DNA from 2 places in the Roseateles sp. DAIF2 genome. Region 2 is predicted to be linked to the other one. Evidence: riboswitches for the same ligand, from Rfam matches in the RefSeq annotation. Region 2 holds a riboswitch; the other holds the start of a gene.

Region 1 (11,676 bases), 1.9 Mb from region 2:
GAGTCCGCGGCCCGGTACGCGCCGCTGAACCCGGGCGAGCCACCGCGCGGCGCCTTCGCCTTCTACCGCTGCGAGGGCGAGCTGGACGGCCGCTACCAGGACTGGGGCCATGTCGGCCTGGCGACCGGCTCCGGCCGGATCATCCATACCTGGGACCGCATCCGCGCCGACCATTACCTGCAGGTCGAGCGGCTCGACAACGCACCGGGCTGGACCCGGCCGGTCTACCTCGGCTGGGTCGCGCCGCAGCGCTTCCTGCAGGGCAGCAGGCCCGGCCGCCCCGGCACCTAAGCGGCGCTCAGCCAGCGCGCCAGCGCCTCGATGCGCGCCGGCAGCTCGCGCCAGGGCGGGCCGCCCTCGCTGCCGGCCTGCGCCTGCTCGATCTCCAGCAGCGCCGCGCCATGCAGCGCGGCCCACCAGGTCTGCGCGCGCAGCTCGGCATCGCCACCCTCAGCCGCCGCCAGCCCGCGCAGCAGCGCATAGACCGCGCCCGCCGCCCCGGGCTGCTGCATCAGCAGCCGGTAATGGTGCGGATGCGCGGCGGCCCAGCGCAGATAGACCGCCACCACCCGCGCCAGCGAGCCGGGCCGGTCCGCCGCCTCGATCTGCGCGGCCAGGCGCTCGGCGAAATCCCGCCCCGCCTCCTCGACCAGCCGCGCCAGCAGCTCGGCCTTGTCGCTGAAGAAGCTGTAGATCGTCGCGTGCGAGTAGCCGACCGCCGCGGCCACCTCGCGCAGGGTCACCGCCTCCTGGCCGCGCTCGACGAACAGGCCGCGCGCCGCCTCGACGATGCGCGTCTCCAGGTCCGCCTTGTGCGCCGCGCGGCGCTGCGCCGAGGCGCTCTGCTTCTTCAGCGGTCCCTCGGGCTTGGGCGTCTTCTGGCGCTGGCGCGGCTGCGGCTTGGCCTGCGGCTTCTGCGGCGCGTCCGCACCCGGCGCCGGCGCCACCACGCCCGCGCCGCGGTGCATGCCCTTGGCGCCGCTGGGCCGCGGCGGCGGGTTCAGAAATGGAATTGCAGTTTTGCTAACCATTGGTTAGTATTTTGTCGTTGGTTGACAAACCCAAATCTACACCATCACCCGCCCAGCCCGAAAGGACCCCCGCCCATGAGCGCCCTGCCCGCCCCCGTCCCGCCACCGGATTGCAGCTCGAGACCGTCGCGCCTGGCGACCCGAGCGCCCTGCCCGCGCTGGCGGCCCTGCTGCAGGACGTGGTCGCCCACGGCGCCTCGCTGGGCTTCCTGGCCGCGCTGGACGAGGCCGAGGCGCGCGCCTACTGGCAGGGCGTGCTGGACAGGCTGGGGCCGGCGCAGCTGCTGTGGACCCTGTCCGACGCCGAGGGCCGGCTGCTCGGTACCGTGCAGCTGGCCCGCTGCGAGAAACCCAATGGCCGGCACCGCGCCGAGGTGCAGAAGCTGATGGTGCACAGCGGCGCGCGCGGCCGCGGTCTGGCCAGCAGGCTGCTACGCGCGCTGGAGGCCGCGGCGCGCGCCATGGGCTGCAGCCTGCTGGTGCTGGACACCGAGGCCGGCTCCGCCGCCGAGGCCGTCTACACACATCTGGGCTGGAGCAAGGCCGGCGAGATCCCGCATTTCGCTGCCAGCCCCGACGGCGTGCTGCAGCCCACCGCGCTGTACTACAAGCTGCTCGGCTGAAGCGCCTCGAGCGCCTGCCGCAGCGCCCGCCAGTACGCGTCGAAGTCCTGCAGATCGTTGTGGCCGGCCCCGGCGATGCGCTGCAGGCGGGCGCCGGGCGCCAGGGCCTGCAGGCGTTCGCTGTGGGCCAGCGGGATCAGCGCGTCGCGCTCGCCATGCAGCAGCAGCACCGGGCCGCGCTGGCGCGCGAGGTCGGCGCCGGTGTCCAGCGGATAGCGCAGCAGCGCGGCGGGCACGAAGGGGTAATGCTCGGCCATCAGCGCGCCCATGCTGAGATAGGGCGAGACCAGCACCGTCAGCTCCGGCCGCAGTTCGGCGGACAGACGCGCCGCCAGCGCCGTGCCCAGCGAGCGCCCCAGGATCACCCGCGGCAGCCCCGCATAGCGCGGCGCCAGCGCGTGCCAGACGGCGCGCACATCGGCATGCAGTTGGGCCTCGCTCTCGATGCGGCCGCTGCTCTTGCCATAGCCGCGGTAGTCCAGCATCACCAGCTCGTAGCCGGCGGCGCGGTAGAAATCGGCGCGGCCGAACCAGCCCTGCAGATTGCCGGCATTGCCATGCAGGAAGAACACCACGCCGCGCGGCTGCGGCAGGCGCAGCTGCAGCACCGACAGGCGCGCGCCGCTCACCTCGACCGCATGCTCCTGCACATCCGGGCCGAACTCGAAGCGGTGCGCGGCCGGCAACGGCTCGGGCATGAAGATCAGCCGCTCCTGCTGCCAGTAGAGCCAGGCCAGCAGCGCGCCATACAGCAGCAGGGCCGACAACGCCAGGCCCAGCAGCAGGCGCAGCGCGCCCATCATCTTCATCAGGCGGCCGGCCGACCGATCATCGCCACCGTGCGGTAGGGCACGCCGAGGGTCGGCGCGCCGGCCGCGAACTCGGCGAACAGCGTGGCCAGCGCCGCCGACACCGCCCGACCCGCCGCGCCCTCGCGCGCCGGCATGTAGGAGCGCGAGAACACCAGCGCCTCCAGCCCGGCGGCATCGAGCCGGTGCTCATGCGGCCAGGCCCGCTCCTCGACCCGCGCCGCGCCGAAGAAGCGCGGCACCTCGTGGCGCTCCTCATGGGCCAGCAGGGCCGCACGCTTGGCGCCGCCGAACTCGGCGAACAGCTCGTCCAGCGCGCGGTGCAGCGGCGCCTCGATCACGCGGTCGTTCCAGATCAGCGCCACCGCGCCATCCGGCTTCAGCACGCGCAGCGCCTCGGCGCGCGCGGCCTCGATCTCGAACCAGTGGAAGGCCTGGGCCGCGGTCAGCAGGTCCAGGCTGCCCTCGGCCAGCGGCAGGGCCTCGGCCCGGCCCGCCTGGCTGCGGTAGCCGGCCCGCCCGCCCAGCCAGGCGTCGCAGGCCGCGCGCATCTCCTCGTTGGGCTCGATCGCATCGACCCGCCAGCCACGCGCCAGCAGGCCCGCGGTCAGGAGGCCGGTGCCGGCGCCGATGTCGGCGATGCGCGCGTCCCGCGCCGGCAGCCAGCCGGCCAGCGCCTCGAACAGCGCCGCCGGATAGTCGGGCCGCGAGGCCGCATAGTCCCGCACCTTGGGGCCGAAGATCGCGCCGGTACCGCCGGCATGCTGGGCGCGCAGCGCGGCGCCGGTATCGGATGGGTTTTGCATGAGCCCGGATGCTAGCGCGCCAGGCGCATCAGCTTGCCGCTGTCGGTCAGCAGCAGCAGCGCGCCGTCCGGCGCCTGGCGCACGTCGCGAAAGCGCTCGCCCAGGCTGCCGAACATCGCCTCGCGCGCAACCACCTGGTTGCCGTTGAGCTGCAGCCGCCACAGCGCCTGGCCGGCCAGCGAGCCGGAGAACAGCTGGCCGCGCCACTCGGGGAACATGGCGCCGGTGTAGAAGACCAGGCCGGCCGGCGCGATCGAGGTCGGCACCCAGTAGGAGAGCGGCTCGACATAGGCCGGCGCATGGGTGCCGCCGCCGATGCGGCAGGCCTCGCCGACCGGGTCGCCGTAGTTGCAGCCATAGCTCTTGACGGGCCAGCCGTAGTTGGCGCCGGCGCGCGCGATATTGATCTCGTCGCCGCCCTGCGGGCCATGCTCGCTGAGCCACAGCTCGCCGCTGTCCGGATGCAGGGCCGCGCCCTGCGGGTTGCGGTGGCCGTAGCTCCAGATGCCCGGCAGCGCGCCCGCGCCCAGGCTCGGGTTGCCGGCCGCCGGCAGGCTGCCGTCGCGCTGGATGCGCACCACCTTGCCCAGGGTCTGTGCCAGGTCTTGCGCCGGGCTGCCCTTCATGCGCTCGCCCAGGGTGATGAACAGGGTCTTGTCGCGGCCGAACACCAGGCGCGAGCCGTAATGGCCGCCGCCGCTGACCTTGGGGGCCTGGCGGAAGATCACCGCCACCTCCTGCAGCGTGTCGCCGACCAGGCGGCCGCGCAGCACCGCGGTGCCGCTGCGCCCGGCCTCGGCGCCGCGGCCCGGCTCGGCATAGCTCAGGTAGACCCAGGGGCTGCCACTGCCGAAGTCCGGATCGATCGCCACATCCAGCAGCCCGCCCTGCCCGTTGGCATCGACCGCCGGCAGGCCCGTGATCGTCGCCAGGGTGCGGCGCCCGTCGGCCGCCAGGCGCAGCAGGCTGCCGGCCTTCTGCGTCACCAGCATCTCGCCGTTCGGCAGCAGGGCCAGGCCCCAGGGGCTGGACAGGCCGCTGTGCAGGGTGGCGAGCTGCGGCGCGGGGCTGCCGGGAGCGCCCGGCGTACCGCCATCACCGGTCGCGCCGTTGCCACCGCCACCGCAGGCGATGATCACCAGGGCGGCGGCCAGGGCCACCAGGATCAGGTCCGCCTTGCCGAGCGATGCATGCCTTTCTTTCACCATGATGGCGACTCCCGTCTTCACGTCGATGCCGCAGTCTAGTGTGATGTGCGCAGGGCCACCGGAATGCGCTCCGGCGCCTCGGCCGCCACCGCGGCCAGCACCGCCGGCGTGTAGCGCGACAGCGGGATCCACTGCGCGTCATTGCCCCACCAATCGTGGATGCAGCGCAGCAGGAAATCCTCGGTCCAGAAACATTCCCACACCATCATCAGCCCGTCCGCCGTGCGGTAGACCGAGGCCTTGTCGTGCAGCGCCTGCGCATGCACCGGGCGGCCCTGCAGGCTGTGGCGCCAGTAGTCGAGACCATGGCGCTCCAGCAGCGCCGGCCAGTCGGGATGCCCGCCATGCAGGCGTTGCGCATGCTCGAACAGCGCCGCATCGAAGAAGTAGCCGGGGATCAGGCCCAGGTGCACGAAGCTCGCATCGACCGCCCGCCGCAGCACCGCCGCGCGCTCGGCCGCCGGATCCTCGCTGATCAGGTCCTCCAGGTAGAACAGGCAGTCGGCGCCGCCGCTGTCCAGATGGGCCAGCATATAGGCCGGCCGCAGATGGCGCTGGCGCGGCAGGCTGCGATAAAAGCGCGGGCACAGCCGGGTCAGGGCCAGCAGCAGCGCATCATCGCGGCGCAGGGTGGGCGGCACCAGGCGCAGGGTGAACCATTCGTCGACGCTGGCCCGCTCCAGGCAGTCCTGCGCGTCGAGCGGCCGGACATGGCGCGGCGGCGCCGGCCACAGGCGCACCCGCTCGGCGCGCACCACCGAGCGGTCCTGGCACAGCAGGCGCCAGATATCGCCATAGGCCAGCACATGGTCGGCCAGCAGGCCGCGCAGGCGCTGCGGCAGCCAGGCCTCGACGCTGCCGAGCAGGTCCATCTCGCCGCCGTCGCGGCGCGGCTCGTAGGTGGCCATGGCCTCGATCTCGCCGGCATGCAGCATATGGCCGTCGCGGATCAGCACCGTGGTGCGCAGGCGCTGCGCCACATCCAGCCCGCCATGGTTGTCGCGGCCGATCACGCATTCGGCGATATGCGCACAGCCCTCGACGATGATCGCGGCGCCGCCATTGACCAGGGCCCGCGCCATCAGATGGCCGCGCACCGCCAGAAAGGGCGCATCGTTCAGGTCCGCATTGATCAGCGCGCCGTCGATCTGCAGGTCGCCGAGCACCAGCAGGCCGGCGATCCGCTCCGTCTCGGCCAGCGCCCCCTCCGGCAGCACGATGCCCAGCCGCGCGCGCCAGGCCGCATCGCCCCAGCCCTCGGCCCAGTCCAGCCGCAGGGTGGCCGGCAGCACCCAGTCGCCCTCGCAGACCAGCACCGGCCGGTCCGCCAGCTGGTCCAGGTCGAGCAGGCCGGAGGCGCCCAGATTGATCTCGTAACGGGCACCGGCCTCGCGGCAGGTCAGCAGGGAAAACGGAGGCTTGGTCACAACAACCTTCATGCGGGCGGGAGCTATCGCTGTCGCGGCGCATGCTAACGAGGACGCCACATGCCCAAAGTCATGCGGCGGCTGTGCGCCGATTCAGCCCGGCTCGCCGGCCTGCGCGTCGATCACGTAGCCGACGCCGCGCACCGTGCGCACATAGCCGGGCCCGATCTTGCGGCGCAGGTTGGAGATATGCACGTCCAGCGCATTGCTCTCGTTGTTCAGCCCGCCCGGCAGCACGCTTTCCTCCAGCGCGCGGCGCGTGACGACGCGGCCGATGCGCTTGAGCAGCAGGGCCAGCAGCTCGAACTCGCAGCGCGACAGCTCGACCGGCTGGCCGTCCACCGCGGCCCAGCGCATGCCCTCGTGCAGGCTCAGACCGCGCAGATTGACCGTGCCGTCCTCCACCAGCCCGTAGCTGCGCCGCGCCAGCGCGCGCACGCGCGACAGCAGCTCGGCCAGCGCGAAGGGCTTGACCAGGTAATCGTCGGCCCCCTCGTCCAGCCCGCGCAGCCGGTCCGACAGCGCGTCGCGCGCGCTCAGGATCAGCACCGGCAGATTGCTGCGCTCCTGGCGCAAATGCGCCAGGAGCTCCAGCCCATCGCCATCCGGCAGGCCCAGATCGAGCAGCACCATGTCGTAGCTGGGGTCGTCCAGCGCCGTCAGCGCGCTGTCGAGCCGTCGCAGCCACACCACCTCCAGGCCCTGGTCGGCCAGCGCGATGCGCACGCCATTGCCCAGGTCCAGATCGTCCTCCAGCAACAGAACCTTCATGCCCTTTGTCCTTTGCCGTCATCTTCTTCATCGAGCGCGGCGCCGCGAGTATCCGGCAGCCCGCAACAGGCCGATTCAGCAAGGCTTCATTAAGGCCCAAGCCGCGCTTCAGGCGGGCCGCCCAGAGTAGGGACGCTGGCGCTCGCGCGCTGCTTCCGTCACCCGCCTCATGAGCATGCCTGCTGTAGCTTCCCGCCCTTGCAATTCCTTCACCGTGCCGCGCCTGCTGGGCCTGGCCGCCCTGCTGGCGGGCCTCGCCGGCTGCGGCGGCGGCGACGATGAGCGCCCCTACGCCCGGCGCTGCGGCCTGCCGACCACGGAAGCGAGCCGCCTGCCTGCACCGACCGGCGGCAGCTGCGTGGGCAAGGCCGGCTTCCTGGCGCTGGACGGCGCCCGCCTCGACCCCTATGCCGGCAACGGCAGCCCGCGCGAGCTGAGCCTGAAGGTCTGGTACCCGATCCACAGCACGCCCCGCGCGGCGCGCGCGGACTACATGGACGCGCAGGTCTGGTCCGTGGTGCGCCAGGCGGTGCCGGCACTGCCCGCCGCGCAGGCCCCCACCAACGCGCGCAAGGAGGCTTCGCTGAACCAGGGCCGGCGCCATCCGGTGCTTCTGTTCTCGCCGGGCTGGGGCGCCCCCGTCGAGGTCTACAGCAGCTTGCTGGAAGACATGGCCAGCCATGGCTATGTGGTGGTCGCGATCAACCATCCCTATCTGAGCGGCCCGACCCTGCTGTCGGGCGGTCGCCTGGTCGTCAATAACGGCGTCGCCCAGCCGAGCGACGCGAGCATGGCGACGATGGTGGCCGACCAGCGCTTCGTGCTGGATTGGCTGAAGGCGCGCGACGCCGAACCCGCGGGCCACCATCTGCTGGCCGGGCGGCTGGACCTGAGCCGCGTCGGCGCCTACGGCCATTCCTTCGGCGGCTCGGCCGCGCTGCAGACCTCGCGCCAGGACGCCCGCGTGCAGGCCGGGATCGACATCGATGGCTCGGTCTACGGTGAGCGCAAGCAACCCTGGACCAAGCCCTTAATGTTCCTGCTCAGCGAGGACAGCGGCGCCAACGGCGGCACCGTCCCGAGCATCGAGGAAGTCTGGAAGCTGCGCCAGGGGCCGGGCAAGCGTGAGGTGCTGGCCGGCTCCAAGCACAACGGCTTCGCCGACATCAAGTTCCTGCTGGGCTCCCAGCTGGCTCAGGCCCCGGAAGATCTGCGCAGGGAATTCGGCCGCATCGACGCCCAGCAGGCGCTGCGCTGGACGCGCGAGCAAACCCGTGACTTCATGGGCAGCCACCTGCGTCGCTGAACGGGCGAAAGCGCTTACACTGCGCCACGGATTCAGGAGAGTGCCGCGCATCCTCACCCGATGCCGGCCGCCGAAGGCGCAAGCTCCCATACTCGCTCAGGCCCCGTACTGGATCCGCCACAAGCCGAATGCTGGAGAGTGCGCTGCCGCAACGGCAGCGCCACCGAAGGAGCAAGGCGCACACCGGGTGGTGCGCGCCGAATCTCTCAGGTACCAAGGACAGCGGGAGCGGCGCGCGTCAGGCGCATGCACGCTCCCGGTCCATCCCTTGCTCGATGGTGACCGCCCGCATGCCTGCGCCGGCGCACAGCAGGAGCTTGTCTTCATGCATGTCATCGTTCTGGGCGCCGGCATCACCGGCATCACCTCCGCCTGGTATCTGCGCCAGGCCGGCCATGAGGTCACCGTCATCGATCGCCAGCCCGCCGCCGGGCTGGAAACCAGCTATGCCAACGGCGGGCAGATTTCGGTCTCGCATGCCGAACCCTGGGCCAATCCGGGCGCGCCGCTGAAGGTGCTGAAATGGCTGATGAAGGAGGACGCGCCGCTGCTGTTCCGCCTGCGCGCCGATGCCGCCCAATGGCGCTGGGGCCTGGCCTTCCTGCGCGAATGCCTGCCCGGCCGCACCGCCCACAACATCCGCAACATCGTCAGCCTGGGCATGTACAGCCGCGCCAAGCTGCGCGAGCTGCGCGCCGCCACCGGCATCCAGTACGACCAGCGCAGCCAAGGCATCCTGCATTTCTACACCAGCGAGGCCGAGTACGCGGCCGCCCAGGAACCCGCGCGCATCATGCGCGAGCAGGGCTGCGAGCTGGACATGAAGACGCCGGATGAATGCGTCGCGATCGAGCCGGCGCTGGCGCAATGCCGGCACCAGATCGTCGGCGGCAGCATGACGCCCAGCGACGAGTCGGGCGACGCGCACCGCTTCACCCAGGAGCTGGCGCGCCGCTGCGCCGAGGCCGGCGTGCATTTCCGCTACGAGACCCGCCTGCTGGGCATCGAGCGCCGCGGCGACGCGATCGAGCAGATCGTCACCGCCGATGCCGGCGGCCGGGTCGAGCGCCTGCGCGCCGATAGCTATGTGCTGTGCCTGGGCTCGTTCAGCCGCGGCTTCGCGCGCGAGCTGGGGGTCGATCTGAACATCTATCCGGCCAAGGGCTATTCGGTCACCCTGCCGGTCACCTCGGCCGAGCACAGCTACCAGGTCTCGCTGACCGACGACGAGTACAAGCTGGTGTTCTCGCGCCTGGGCGAGCGTCTGCGCATCGCCGGCACCGCCGAACTGAACGGCTACGACAGCTCGCTGAACCTGGCGCGCTGCGAGGCCATCGTGCGCCGCACCCGTGAGCTGTTCCCGCAGATGACCGACGGCAGCGGCGCACAGTACTGGACCGGCCTGCGCCCGGCCACGCCGTCGAACCTGCCCTACATCGGGCGCAGCCGCATCGCCAACCTGTTCCTCAACACCGGCCATGGCACGCTGGGCTGGACCCATGGCTGCGGCTCGGGCGCGGCGATCGCCGACATCGTCGGCGGCCGCCGGCCCGAGTTCGACTATGCCTTCACCGGCCTGGACGAGGGGCAGGTCTTGATGCGCCCGCGCCTGGCCGGCTGAGCGGCGCCGGGGATGCGCGCAAGGCCTCTTGCCGGCCCGGCGCGCATGCCCTACCCTGGGGCCGTCCGGCTTTCCTGCAGGAGCGTGCCATGGCGGATCAGCAGAGTCCCACCAGCCCCGTCCACCCCGGGATCGCCGCGATCCGCACGCTGGCCCTGGTGGGGCCGGCGGGCGCCGGCAAGACCAGCCTGGCCGAGGCCCTTCTGCACCGGGCCGGCGGCATCGCGGCGCCGGGCAGCGTCGAGCGCGGCAACACCGTCAGCGATTTCGACCCGCTGGAGAAGAAGCTGCAGCATTCGCTGCAGTCCAGCCTGCTGCACCTGCGTCACGCCGGCCTGCGCCTGCACCTGATCGACACGCCCGGCGCGCCGGACTTCGTCGGCCAGTCGCTGCCGGCGCTGGAGGCGGTGGAGACCGCGGTGGTGGTGATCAATGCGCAGAACGGCGTCGAGCTGATGGCCTCGCGCATGATGGAGGCGGCGGCGCAGCGCGGCCTGACCCGGCTGATCGTGGTCAACAAGATCGACGCGCCCGGCGTCGACCTGCCGGGCCTGCTGGCCCAGCTGCGCGAGACCTTCGGCCGCGAGTGCCTGCCGCTGAACCTGCCGGCCCAGGGCGCGAGCCGGGTGCAGGACTGCTTCTACTGCCGCGAGGGCGCGACCGACTTCGACTCCGCCGCGGCCGCGCACCAGGCCCTGGTCGAGCAGGTGGTGGAGGTCGATGCGGCCTTCGTCGACCGCTACCTGAACGAGGGCGATGTCGATGCCAGCGAGCTGCATGCACCGCTGGAGCAGGCGTTGCGCGAGGGGCACCTGATCCCGGTCTGCTTCACCTCGGCCAGGAGCGGCGCCGGCGTGGCCGAGCTGCTGGACGTGATCGAGCGCCTGCTGCCGAATCCGGTCGAGGGCAACCCGCCGCAGTTCCTGCGCGGCGAGGGCCCCGACGCGCTGCCGCTGCAGGCCCTGCCCGAGCCCGGCGCCCATGTGCTGGCCCATGTGTTCAAGATCGTCGCCGACCCCTATCTGGGCAAGATGGGCGTGCTGCGCGTGCACCAGGGCACCCTGACCCGCAACAGCCAGCTGCTGGTGGGGCATGCGCGCAAGCCCTTTCGCGTCGGCCATCTGTTCATGCTGCAGGGCAGGGAGCATGTGGAGGTGGACGAGGCCCTGCCCGGCGACCTCTGCGCGATCGCCAAGGTCGAGGAGCTGCATTACGACGCGGTGCTGCACGACGCGCCCGAGGACGAGCATATCCACCTCGCACCGCTGGAGTTCCCGGTGCCGGTGCATGGCCTGGCGATCAGCCCGGCCCGGCATGGCGACGAGCAGCGCCTGTGGGAGATCCTGAGCCGCCTGGTCGACGAGGACCCCTGCCTGAAGGTCGAGCATGCGGCCGCGACCAACGAGACCCTGGTCTACGGCCTGGGCGAGCTGCACCTGCGCCTGCTGCTGGAGCGGCTGCGCGAGACCTACAAGTTCGAGGTCGCGACGCAGCCGCCGCGCGTCGCCTACCGCGAGACCATCTCGGCCCCGGCCGAGGGCCATTACCGCCACAAGAAGCAGAGCGGCGGCGCCGGCCAGTTCGGCGAGGTGTTCCTGCGCGTCGAGCCGCTGGCGCGCGGCGCCGGCTTCGAGTTCGTCGATGCGGTCAAGGGCGGCACCATCCCGGGCCAGTTCATGCCGGCGGTCGAGAAGGGCGTGCGCCAGGCCTGCGCGGCCGGCGTGGTCTCGGGCCACCCGCTGGTGGACCTGCGGGTCACGGTGTTCGACGGCAAGCACCATTCGGTGGACAGCAAGGAGATCGCCTTCGTCACCGCCGGCCGCAAGGCCCTGGTCGCCGCAGTGCGCGAGGCGCGGCCGCTGGTGCTGGAGCCGATCGTCCATGTCGAGATCAGCGCGCCGGCCGGCGCGATGGGCGACATCACCGGCGACCTGGCCTCGCGGCGCGGCCAGGTCAACGGCACGCGCTCGCCGGTGCCCGGCGTGATCGCGGTGCAGGGCCTGGCGCCGCTGGCCGAACTGGCCAGCTACCAGAACCGCCTCAACGCGCTGACCAGCGGCCAGGGGCGCTACAC
Region 2 (11,676 bases):
ACACGCCCTTCCTGATCAACAACACCAAGGAGGCCGATGCGCTGCTGGACGGACCGGTCGGCGAGAAGGTCAAGGCCAAGCTGGAAGAGAAGGGCCTGGTCGGTCTGGTCTATTGGGAAAACGGCTTCCGCAACCTGACCAATAACAAGAAGCCGGTCGCCAAGCTGGAGGACCTGGACGGCATCAAGCTGCGCGTGATGCAGAACAACGTCTACCTGGACAGCTTCAAGATCCTGGGCGCCAACGCGGTGCCGCTGCCGTATTCCGAGCTGTTCACCGCGCTCGAGACCAAGGCGGTCGACGGCCAGGAGAACCCCTACAACACCATCCTGTCGGCCAAGTTCTACGAGGTGCAGAAGTACCTCAGCGTGACCAACCATGTCTACGCGCCCTGGATCGTCACCGTCAGCAAGAAGTTCTGGGACGGCCTGTCCAAGGACGAGCGTGCGGTGCTGCAGAAGGCCGCCGCGATCAGCCGCGACTTCGAGCGCAAGGACACCCGCGAGGAGGCCGCCAAGGCCCTGGCCGAGCTGAAGGCCAAGGGCATGCAGGTCACCGAGCTGAGCCCGGCCGAGGTCGGCCGCATGCGCGACAAGCTGACCAAGGTCAACGCCGGCATCGCCACCCAGGTCGGCATGGAGCTGTGGAACGAGACGCAGGCGGAACTGGCAAAGATCCGTAGGAAGTAGGCCTACCCCCTACGGCCTGCGGCCGCCCCCTCGAGGGGGCGCGCCCGCAGGCCCGGCAGAGCCGGATCCTCGGACGCCGCTGGGGAATGCAGAAGTTCTAGAGTGGACTGAAATTTGACTTCAGTTCTCAATTGAACTTACACTGAGAGCCATCAGGGACATCCCTTTAGGAGGACCCGATGGCTCTCGTCTTTCACGCCCGCGAAGCGGCACCGGCCACGGCTCCGGGCGCCGCCGATCTGGAATCGCCGGCCGCCGCCGCCGCGCTGCGCACCTTCTTCAATATCGCCAAGGCCTGGGAGCTCTCCAACGAGGAGCAGCAGCGCCTGCTCGGCTGCGGCCGCACCACCTTCTTCGACTGGAAGGCCGGCCGCATCAAGCGCGGCCTGGACGGCGCGACCCTGGAGCGCCTGTCGCATCTGTTCGGCATCTATGCCGCGCTGCAGATCCTGCTGCCGATCCCCGAGCGGGCCAATGCCTGGATGCGCCGGCCCAACAGCGCGCCGCTGTTCGGTGGCGGCACCGCGCTGGAGCGCCTGCTGGGCGGGCAGGTATCCGACCTGTTCGTCGTGCGCCAGTACCTGGACGCGCAACGCGGCGGTTGGGCCTGATGGCGCTGCAGGACGACGAAACCGCCGCCCTCGACACGCCGCGCCGCGAGCTCCACTGGGCCGACAGCTGCCGGCTGATACCGAGCCGTTTCCCGCCGGTCTCGCTGTTCGATGCGGTGGCCGATCCGGCCGATCTGGACGTGGTGTTCGCGATCGAGTCGCTGGGCAATCCGCGCCTGCGCGAGGAGGTCGGGCAGCTGCGCCTGGTCTCGCCCGAGCAGCGCATCAGCGGCCCGGGCAGCAGTCCCATCATGGCGGCCTTCACCCATCTGAATCCCGAGGGCTCGCGTTTCTCGGACGGCAGCTACGGCGTCTACTACGCCGCCGCGGCGCTGGAGACCGCGGTGGCCGAGGTCAGTCATCACCGCGCGCGCTTCCTGTCCCGCACGGCCGAGCCGGCGCTCGATATCGACCTGCGCTGCTACCGCGTCGCGGTGCGCGCCAGCCTGCGTGACCTGCGCGGCCTGGGCGGCGTGCTGCACGATCCGGACAGCTACGCCGTCTCGCAGGTCTATGGTGTGCAGCGCCGCCTGGCCGGCGAGGCCGGCATCGTCTATGACAGCGTGCGCCATCCCGGCGGGCAATGCGTGGCGCTGTTCACGCCACGCGCCACCGTGCCGCCTTGCCGCCAGGCCGAGCATGTCTGCCTGCGCTGGGACGGCGAGCGCATCGCCGAGTGGTACCTGAAATCGGAGCTGCGGGCGCTGTAGCGCCTGCGCCATCATGTCGCCGCTGCGGACCTGGCTTTGCTTGCTCCTGCTGGCCTGGCCCTGGGTGGTGAACGCAGCGCCGCTGCGCCTGCTCAGCGAGGAATTCCCGCCGATCAACTACAGCGAGCAGGGGCGGCCGCGCGGCCTGGCGGTGGAGGTGGTGCAGGAGATCCAGCGCCGCCTGGAGCAGCCGGCCGAGATCGAGTTCATGCCCTGGGCGCGCGCCTTCCGCGAGGCGCAGCAGCCGCAGCGGCCCGCCGCGCTGTTCGCGATGGCTCGCACGCCCGAGCGCGAGCGCCTGTTCAAATGGGTCGGGCCGATCGTCACCTTCTACAGCGCGCTGTATGCGCCGGCCGGCGGCGGGCTGCGGTTGCGCCATCTGGGCGAGGCGCGCCTGGTCGAGGAGGTGCTGGTGGTGCGCGGCTGGTACACCGCCGAGCAACTGCGCAGCCAGGCCTTTCGCAATCTGTTCGAGGTCAGCGATCCGCAGCAGGGCGTGCGCATGCTGCTGGCGCGGCGCGCGCCGCTGTTCGCGACCGAGCGCATCTCGATGCCGGCGACGCTGGCCGAGATGGGCCTGCCGGCCGACGCGCTGGAGATCGTCTACAGCTTCGCCAGCACCGAGGGCTATATCGCCTTCTCGCGCGGTACGCCGGACGCCCTGGTGCGCGCCTGGCAGCGCCAGCTCGACGCGATGAAGCGCGACGGCAGCTTCCAGGCGATCTACAAGCGCTGGCTGCCGGAGGACAACCCGCCGCACTGAGGCCGTCGCGGGCTCAGCACTCGACGATGTTGACCGCCAGGCCGCCGCGCGCGGTTTCCTTGTACTTGGTCATCATGTCGGCGCCGGTGTCGCGCATGGTCTTGATGACCTTGTCGAGGCTGACGAAATGGGTGCCGTCGCCGCGCAGCGCCATGCGCGCGGCATTGATGGCCTTGACCGAGGCGATCGCGTTGCGCTCGATGCAGGGGATCTGCACCAGGCCGCCGACCGGATCGCAGGTCAGACCCAGGTGGTGCTCCATGCCGATCTCGGCGGCGTTCTCGACCTGCTCGGGCGTGCCCCCCATCACCTGGCACAGCGCGGCGGCGGCCATCGAGCAGGCCACGCCGACCTCGCCCTGGCAGCCGACCTCGGCGCCGGAGATCGAGGCGTTTTCCTTGTAGAGGATGCCGATCGCCGCGGCGGTCAGCAGGAAGTCGACCACGCCCTCGTCGTTGGCGTGATGCACGAAGCGCGAGTAGTAGTGCAGCACCGCCGGCACGATGCCGGCCGCGCCATTGGTCGGCGCGGTGACGACGCGGCCGCCGGCGGCGTTCTCCTCGTTGACCGCCAGCGCGTAGAGATTCACCCAGTCCATCACCTGCAGCGGGTCGCGCAGCGCCGCCTCGGGGTTGGCGGTCAGGTCGCGGTGCAGCTGGGCCGCGCGGCGCTTGACCTTGAAGCCGCCGGGCAGGATGCCCTCGGTGCGGCAGCCGCGGGCCACGCAGTCCTGCATCACCCGCCAGATCTTCAGCAGGCCGGCGCGGGTCTCCTCGTCCGCTCGCCAGTGGCGCTCGTTGCGGCGCATCACCTCGGCGATCGAGATGCCATGCTCCCGGGTCAGCGCCAGCAGCTCGTCGCCGGTCTTGAAGGGATAGGGCAGCACGGTGGCATCGGGGGCGATCACCTTCTGCTTGCTGCCATCCGCCGCCACCTCGTCGCTGACGATGAAGCCGCCGCCGACCGAGTAGTAGACCCGGTTGGCGATCTCGCCGCCCTCGGCGTCGAAGGCCAGGCAGCGCATGCCGTTGGCATGGAAGGGCAGGGACTCGCGGCGCTTGAACACAAGGTCCTTGGTCTCGTCGAAGCGCAGCATCCGCTCGCCGACCAGGTTCAGGTCGCCGGCGCGGATGCCGTCCAGCAGGCCCGGGATGGCCTCGACGTCCACCGTGTCCGGCTCATGCCCGGCCAGGCCCAGCAGCACCGCCTTGTCGCTGCCATGGCCCTTGCCGGTGGCGCCCAGGCTGCCGTAGAGGATCACCTGCACGCGGGCCACGCGTTCCAGCAGGCCCTCATGCTTCAGGCGCAGGCCGAACAGGCGCGCAGCACGCATCGGGCCCACCGTGTGGGAGCTCGACGGGCCGATGCCGATCTTGAACAGGTCGAAAACGGAAACGGCCATCGTCGGCGCTCCTTGGGGCGGGCTGGCTGGGAGAGGGTCAGGCCTTGCTGGCTTCGTCGTCGCTGCCGTACTCGGACAGCGGCAGGCAGGAGCAGAACAGGTTGCGGTCGCCGTAGACATTGTCCACGCGGCCCACCGGCACCCAGTACTTCTGCTTGCGCAGGCTGGCCACCGGGTAGGCGGCCTCGTCGCGGCCGTAGCCATGGGTCCAGTCGCCCGTCAGCAGGCTGGCGGCGGTGTGCGGCGCGTTGACCAGCGGGTTGTCCTCGCGGGTCCAGGCGCCGCTCTCGACTTTGGCGATCTCGGCGCGGATCGCGATCATCGCGTCGCAGAAGCGGTCCAGCTCGAACTTCGACTCGCTCTCGGTCGGCTCCACCATCAGGGTGCCGGCGACGGGGAAGCTGAGCGTAGGCGCGTGGAAGCCATAGTCGATCAGGCGCTTGGCCACGTCCTCGGCGCTGACGCCACTCGTGTCCTTCAGCGGGCGCAGGTCCAGGATGCACTCATGGGCCACGCCGCCGCCCTTCACGCCGGCGATATTGCCGCTGAAGTGGATGTCGTAATGGTCGGACAGGCGTGCCGCCACATAGTTGGCCGACAGGATCGCGGTCTCGGTCGCCGCGGTCAGGCCCTCGGCGCCCATCATGCGCACATACATCCAGGAGATCGGCAGCACGGCCGCATTGCCCAGCGGCGCGGCTGAGACGGCGCCGATATTGCTGTCGTTACCCAGGCCGGCCGAGCGGTGCGCCGGCAGGTAGGGCACCAGGTCCTCGACCACGCAGACCGGGCCGACGCCGGGGCCGCCGCCGCCATGCGGGATGCAGAAGGTCTTGTGCAGGTTCAGGTGCGACACGTCGCCGCCGAACTCGCCCGGCGCGGCGATGCCGACCAGCGCGTTCATGTTGGCGCCATCCACATAGACGCGGCCGCCATGGCTCTTCACCAGCGCGCAGATCTCCTTCACATGGGTGTCGAACACGCCATAGGTGGAGGGGTAGGTGATCATGATCGCGGCCAGGTTGGCGCTGTGCTGCTCACACTTGGCCTTCAGGTCGGCCAGATCGATATTGCCATCACGATCGCACTTGGTCACGACGACCTGCATGCCCACCATCTGGGCCGAGGCCGGGTTGGTGCCATGGGCCGATTCGGGGATCAGGCAGATCTTGCGATGGCCTTCCTTGCGCGCCTCGTGGAAGGCCTTGATCGCCAGCAGGCCGGCGTATTCGCCCTGCGAGCCGGCATTGGGCTGCAGGCTGATGCCGGCATAGCCGGTGGCCTGGCACAGCCAGCTGGTCAGCTCCTGGTTCAGCAGGCTGTAGCCCTTCAACTGGTCCTGCGGCGCGAAGGGATGCACGCCGGCGAACTCGGGCCAGGTGATCGGGATCATCTCGCTGGTCGCGTTGAGCTTCATCGTGCAGGAGCCCAGCGGGATCATCGAGCGGTCCAGCGCCAGGTCCTTGTCGGCCAGGGCGCGCAGATAGCGCAGCATCTCGGTTTCCGAGTGGTGCGTGTTGAAGACCGGATGCGTCAGGTAGGCGCTGGAGCGGGCCAGCTCGGCCGGGATCAGCGGCGCGACGCCCTTCTCGAAACTCTCGAAGCCGGGCAGGGTGGTCTTGCCCTCGGCGAACACCGACAGCAGGGCCAGCAGGTCCTTGCGGGTGGTGGTCTCGTCCAGCGAGGCGCTGACGCTGTCGGCGCCCGCGCGGCGCAGGTTCATGCCGGCGGTGACGGCCGCGGCCAGGATCTGCTCGGTCTTGGCGCCGGTGGCGATGTGCAGGGTGTCGAAGGCGCTGGCCTCGTTCAGCACGCTCCAGCCCAGGCCCTTCAGGCCCTGGGCCAGGATCGCGGCATAGCTGGCGACGCGCTGGGCGATGCGCTTGAGGCCCTGCGGGCCATGGTAGACCGCGTACATGCTGGCGACGACGGCCGGCAGCACCTGGGCGGTACAGATGTTGGAGGTGGCCTTCTCGCGGCGGATATGCTGCTCGCGTGTCTGCAGCGCCAGGCGGTAGGCGGGGTTGCCATGCGAGTCGACGCTGATGCCAACCAGGCGGCCCGGCAGGCTGCGCTTGAACTCGTCCTTGCAGGCCATGTAGGCGGCATGCGGGCCGCCGGCGCCCATCGGCATGCCGAAGCGCTGGGTCGTGCCCACCGCGATGTCGGCGCCCTGTTCACCGGGCGACTGGATCAGGGTCAGGGCCAGCAGGTCGGCCGCGGCGATCAAGAGGCCGCCCTGGGCATGGACCGCGTCGGCGATCGGCTTGAGCGCGCGCAGCTGGCCATTGACGCCGGGGTACTGCACCAGCGCGGCGAAGCATTCGGTCTTGCCGGCGTCCTCGGCGCGGCCGACCTGCACCGTGATGCCCAGCGGCTTGGCGCGGGTGTTCACCACTTCCAGGGTCTGCGGCAGCACGTCGTCGGCGACGAAGAACACCAGGCTCTTGCTCTTGCCCACGCGGGCGGCCAGGGTCATCGCCTCGGCGGCGGAGGTGGCCTCGTCCAGCATCGAACTGTTGGCGATGGCCATGCCGGTCAGGTCGGTCACCATGGTCTGGAAGTTGACCAGGGCCTCCATGCGGCCTTGCGAAATCTCGGCCTGGTAGGGCGTGTAGGCGGTGTACCAGGCGGGGTTCTCCAGGATGTTGCGCAGGATCACGCCGGGGGTCAGCGTGCCGAAGTAGCCTTGGCCGATATAGCTCTTCAGCACCTTGTTCTGCGAAGCCAGCGCCTTCAGCTCGGCCAGCGCCTGCGCCTCGGTCACCGCGGCCGGCAGGGCCATGCCCTGCGAGCGCTTGATGCTGGCCGGCACGATGGCCTCGATCAGCGCGCGGCGCGAGGCCTGGCCGATCACGGAGAGCATGCCGACCTCGTCGGCGGCGTCGGGGCCGATATGGCGGGCCTGGAATTCGGCGGCGTTTTCGAGCTCGGTCAGGGGCTTGAGCGCAGACATCAACATGGAAGTTCCTTGGAATACGACGACGGGCACATGACGTGCCCGTCCTTACTGCTACTGCTGGATGGAGTTAAGGCTCAGCTGTTCTTGACCAGCTCGTCGTAGGCCGTGGCGTCCATCAGGCCGTCCAGCTCGGCGCTGTTCGCCAGCTTGACCTTGAAGAACCAGCCGCTCTTGAGCGGGTCGCTGTTGGCCAGCGAGGGATCGTTGCGCAGGTCCTCGTTGACCTCGGTGATCTCGCCGGCGACCGGCATGTAGACGTCGGCGGCGGCCTTGACGGATTCGACCACGCCGGCCACTTCCTTGGTCGCAAAGCTCTTGCCGACTTCGGGCAGGTCGACGAACACCACGTCGCCCAGCGCGTCCTGCGCGTGGACCGTGATGCCCACGACGACCGTGCCGTCGGCTTCGATCTGGACCCATTCGTGGTCGGCGGTGTACTTGATGGTGCTCATGGGCTCTTGCTCCGTTGGGGAAGGGTTGTGTTTCTTGGGCGCTTTAACCGCGGTAGTAGCGGTTCGGCGTGAAGGGCGTGGCGGACACGGTCATCGGGGTGCGCTTGTCGCGCACCAGCGCGAACAGCTCGGTGCCCAGCGCGGCATGGGCGGCGCCGACATAGGCCAGGGCCACCGGTTTGCCGACCGTCGGGCCGACGGTGCCGCTGGTGACGGTGCCGACCTCGGCGCCGCTGGCGTCGACCAGCTTGGCGCCCTCGCGCACCGGCATGCGCTCGTTGCTGACCAGGCCGACGCGCTTTTTCGCGGCGCCCTCGGCGAACTGCTGGTCGATCACCGCGGCGCCGGGGTAGCCGCCGGCGCGCGCGCCGCCGGCGCGGCGCACCTTCTGGATCGCCCAGGTCAGCGCGCCCTCGACCGGGGTGGTCGTGGTGTCGATGTCATGGCCGTACAGGCACAGGCCGGCCTCCAGGCGCAGCGAATCGCGCGCGCCCAGGCCGATCGGCTTGACCTCGGCCTGGGCCAGCAGCTTGCGCGCCAGCGCGACGGCCTGGTCCTGGTGCACCGAGATCTCGAAGCCGTCCTCGCCGGTATAGCCCGAGCGGGTCACGAAGGTCGGGATGCCGTCCAGCTCGAAGAAGCCGCCGGTCATGAACACCAACTGCCTGACGTCGGGGTTCAGGCGCGCCAGCGCGGTGACGGCCTCGGGGCCCTGCAGGGCCAGCAGGGCCTGCTCGGGCATCGGGATGACCTCGCAACGGCCGCCGATCTTGGCCTGCAGATGGGCGATGTCCTGTTCCTTGCAGCCGGCGTTGACGACCACGAACAGGTCGTCCGGGCGGCGGCAGACCATCAGGTCGTCCAGGATGCCGCCGTTCTCGTCGGTGAAGAGGGCGTAGCGCTGCTTGAGCATGCCCAGGTCGACGATGTCGACCGGCACCAGGGTCTCCAGCGCGGCGGCGGCATCGGCGCCGACCAGGCGCACCTGACCCATGTGCGAGACGTCGAACAGGCCGGCGGCGGCGCGGGTGTGCTTGTGCTCGGCCATCAGGCCCGCCGGGTACTGGACCGGCATGTCGTAGCCGCCGAAGGGCACCATCTTGGCGCCGAGTTCCAGGTGCAGCGCGTGCAGCGGGGTGGTCTTCAGGGATTCGTTGTGGGGGGCTGCGGACATGGACCAGGCTCCGAGGGCATTCGACAGACCCACTCCGGGTGGAGTGGGGGGATATGCCCTCGCTGTCCGCTTTACCTGAGAGATTGGCCGCTGACCGATCGCCAACGGCTTGCCCCTTCGGTGGACGGACTCGATGGCCCGCCTCTCTCCAGTGAGGAACGCCCGGTTATGGGCGTTTTGTCAGTCCTTTTGCCTGAGCGTTCGCAGCGTGGGATCACCAGTGCCACTGCGCCTTCGGCGGCTTCCGGCTGGGAAGCTCTCTCCTGACGGGCGGCATTGTAGCCAGGGTTTGGGCTGCCCGGGGCGAAGTCGCCGCACGGCCCTGTCGCCGCCTTTTCTTCATCCTCGCTTCATGCAGGGCTCAGCCGCGCTTCAGCCCGGCTGCGCAGACTGGGCCGGTTTGCCTCACATCTGCCCTATTCAGGAGTCCTCATGCCGATCCGTGCTTCCGTCCTCTTGTCTTCTTCCCTGCTGCTGGCCGTAGCCGCGCAGGCCGTGCCGAATGCCCAGATGCCCGCCAGCAAGCTGTTTGAGGCCGCCGCCCAGCTGGAGCGCCTGCCCAGCGGCGAGCGTGACGCGATCGCGCTGCGCCACACCCTGGTCAGCAAGACCCCCGGCACCGTGGTGAAGGTCTGGTACCAGGACCAGGGCCAGCGGGTCGAGCTGCCGCTGCGCGCGGACGGCAGCTTCGAGCGCCCGGCGGGCCTGGCCAAGCCGGGCTTCGATCCGGTGGTGCAGGCGGACCGGCCGGAGGACGATCTGGACCTCAATATCGACCTGGTCGCCAAGGTGCCGGATCCGCGCCAGTTCGACTATGCCGACCTGCAGCGCTCCGCCACGCAAATGAACGGCTTCATCAAGCGCCAGGCCGGCATGCTCAGCCTGCTGGCGCCCAAGGTGCACAGCATGGTGTTCCGCTGCGCCAGCGCCGCGCCGCCCTGTGCCCTGGTGGTGCATCTGCCGGAGGGGGCCAAGACCTACAAGGCGGACGCCAAGGGCCAGATCGCGCTGCGCATGAGCCCGGAGCTGCAGCGCGCGCAGCCGAAGCTGACGACCGAGGGCCAGATCAGCGCGATCGTCGGCGACATGGAGTGATCAAGGAGTCGCCCATGCGCGACGCAAGTGACTTTCGTCGGGTTTGAATCGCGGCAAATCGCACACTTTGCACCGCGACGGTGCGGTCGTCGCAGGTGCGCAAGCGCGGTGGGCCCCCTAGACTCCCGCCACATCAGACAAACCAGGGAGGTGGGCAAGATGGTGGATCGTCGTCATGTGCTGCTGGGGGCTGCCGCCGCCCTGTGCGGTGCCGGGGCCCGGGCCCAGAAGTTCGAGACCCTGCCGGAGCTGCGCATCGTCATCCCGGCCAACCCGGGGGGCGGCTGGGACCAGACCGGCCGCGCGCTGGGCACCGCGATGCAGACCGCCAAGTTGGTGGACCGCATCCAGTACGAGAACATCGGCGGCAAGGCCGGCACCCTGGGCCTGGCCCAGTTCGTCGAGCGCTATCCGAGTGCGCCCAACACCCTGATGGTGGCCGGCATGGTGCTGCTCGGCGGCATCGCGCTGCAGCGGCCCAAGGTCGACCTGAGCCAGGTCAACCCGATCGCCGGGCTGACCAGCGACTTCATGGTGGTGGCGGTGCCGGCGGCCTCGCCGATCCGCACCCTGAAGGACCTGGCCGCGCGCCTGGCCTTACCGGACTTCAAGGCCACCGTGGTCGGCGGCTCGGCCGGCGGCGTCGACCATATGCTGCTGGGCATGATGCTGCGCGCCAGCCGCGGCAACCCCGACAACTTCAGCTACCTGCCGACCAGCAGCGGCGGCGATGCGGTGCGCGCGCTGACCGAGGGCAAGGCGCAGCTGGGCATCTCCGGCTACAGCGAATTCCGCGGCGCGATGGCGTCCGGCACGATCCGCGTGCTGGCGGTCAGCTCGCGGCGCGGCCGCTACGGCCTGCCGGCGCTGCGCGAGGGCGGCATCGACACCGAACTGGCCAACTGGCGCGGCGTGTTCGCGCCCTCCGGCCTCAACGAGGGCCAGACCCAGGCCATGGCCAGCCTGCTGGAACGTGTTGCCCGCTCCAACGAATGGGCCGACCTGGTGCGCCGCAACGACTGGCTGTCGACCTACCGCTCCGGCAGTGACTTCCGCAGCTTCGTCGAATCGGAGATGACCACCGCCCGCGTGGTGGTGCATATGCTCAAGCTGAAGGCCTGACCCGCTCCTAAGCCTCGTCTAAGTCGGACGCCGCCGCCGGCTGAGACAATCGGCCGATGCGTTTATTGCTGGTGGAAGACGATCCGATGATCGGCGAGCAGCTGCTGGACCTGCTGCGCGCCGAAAGCTATGCGGTGGACTGGGTCAAGGACGGCGAGCTGGCCGATACCGCCTTGCAGACCCAGAACTACGACCTGCTGCTGCTCGACCTGGGCCTGCCCAAGCGCGACGGCCTGTCGGTGCTGCGCGCCTTGCGCGCGCGCAAGCAGCAGCTGCCGGTGCTGATCGCGACCGCGCGCGATGCGCTGAGCCAGCGCGTCGAGGGGCTGGACGCCGGCGCCGACGACTATGTGCTGAAGCCCTTCGAGCTGGACGAGCTGCTGGCGCGCATCCGCGCGCTGCTGCGCCGCGCCAGCGGCCGCGGCGAGCCGATCTACGAGCATATGGGCATCAGCCTGAACCCCGCCACCCATGAGGCCATGGTCAACGGCCAGTCGGTCGTGCTGTCGGCGCGCGAATGGGCGGTATTGGAGCCGCTGCTGGCGCGCCCGGGGCTGGTGCTGTCGCGCCAGCAACTGGAGGAAAAGCTCTATGGCTGGAAGGACGAGGTCTCCAGCAATGCGGTCGAGGTCTATATCCATGGCCTGCGCAAGAAGCTGGGCGCGGCGCTGATCCAGAACGTGCGCGGCCTCGGCT

The links. Region 2 has a riboswitch for glycine ahead of gcvT (glycine cleavage system aminomethyltransferase GcvT). Riboswitches for the same ligand answer to the same signal wherever they lie in the genome.
Positions count from the first base shown of each region.
Region 1: linked by a shared signal. The riboswitch ahead of G8A07_RS24565 (D-amino acid dehydrogenase) and the one ahead of gcvT (glycine cleavage system aminomethyltransferase GcvT) in region 2 are both predicted to bind glycine.

Region 1 is NZ_CP049919.1:5,327,573-5,339,248, forward strand. Features, by position in the region: gene G8A07_RS24520 (NlpC/P60 family protein) at 1-291, shown strand, start outside; gene G8A07_RS24525 (TetR/AcrR family transcriptional regulator) at 288-1,031, opposite strand; gene G8A07_RS24530 (GNAT family N-acetyltransferase) at 1,142-1,654, shown strand; gene G8A07_RS24535 (alpha/beta hydrolase) at 1,636-2,463, opposite strand; gene G8A07_RS24540 (class I SAM-dependent methyltransferase) at 2,463-3,269, opposite strand; gene G8A07_RS24545 (PQQ-dependent sugar dehydrogenase) at 3,281-4,477, opposite strand; gene G8A07_RS24550 (hypothetical protein) at 4,513-5,904, opposite strand; gene G8A07_RS24555 (response regulator) at 5,998-6,675, opposite strand; gene G8A07_RS24560 (hypothetical protein) at 6,845-7,981, shown strand; glycine riboswitch at 8,005-8,102, shown strand; glycine riboswitch at 8,103-8,214, shown strand; gene G8A07_RS24565 (D-amino acid dehydrogenase) at 8,307-9,602, shown strand; gene fusA (elongation factor G) at 9,692-11,676, shown strand, end outside.
Region 2 is NZ_CP049919.1:3,416,840-3,428,515, reverse strand. Features, by position in the region: gene G8A07_RS15835 (TRAP transporter substrate-binding protein) at 1-689, shown strand, start outside; gene G8A07_RS15830 (MbcA/ParS/Xre antitoxin family protein) at 869-1,300, shown strand; gene G8A07_RS15825 (RES family NAD+ phosphorylase) at 1,300-2,010, shown strand; gene G8A07_RS15820 (ABC transporter substrate-binding protein) at 2,024-2,773, shown strand; gene G8A07_RS15815 (L-serine ammonia-lyase) at 2,787-4,175, opposite strand; gene gcvP (aminomethyl-transferring glycine dehydrogenase) at 4,213-7,137, opposite strand; gene gcvH (glycine cleavage system protein GcvH) at 7,212-7,589, opposite strand; gene gcvT (glycine cleavage system aminomethyltransferase GcvT) at 7,633-8,763, opposite strand; glycine riboswitch at 8,816-8,925, opposite strand; glycine riboswitch at 8,935-9,039, opposite strand; gene G8A07_RS15795 (DUF2987 domain-containing protein) at 9,196-9,858, shown strand; gene G8A07_RS15790 (tripartite tricarboxylate transporter substrate binding protein) at 10,018-10,980, shown strand; gene G8A07_RS15785 (response regulator) at 11,037-11,676, shown strand, end outside.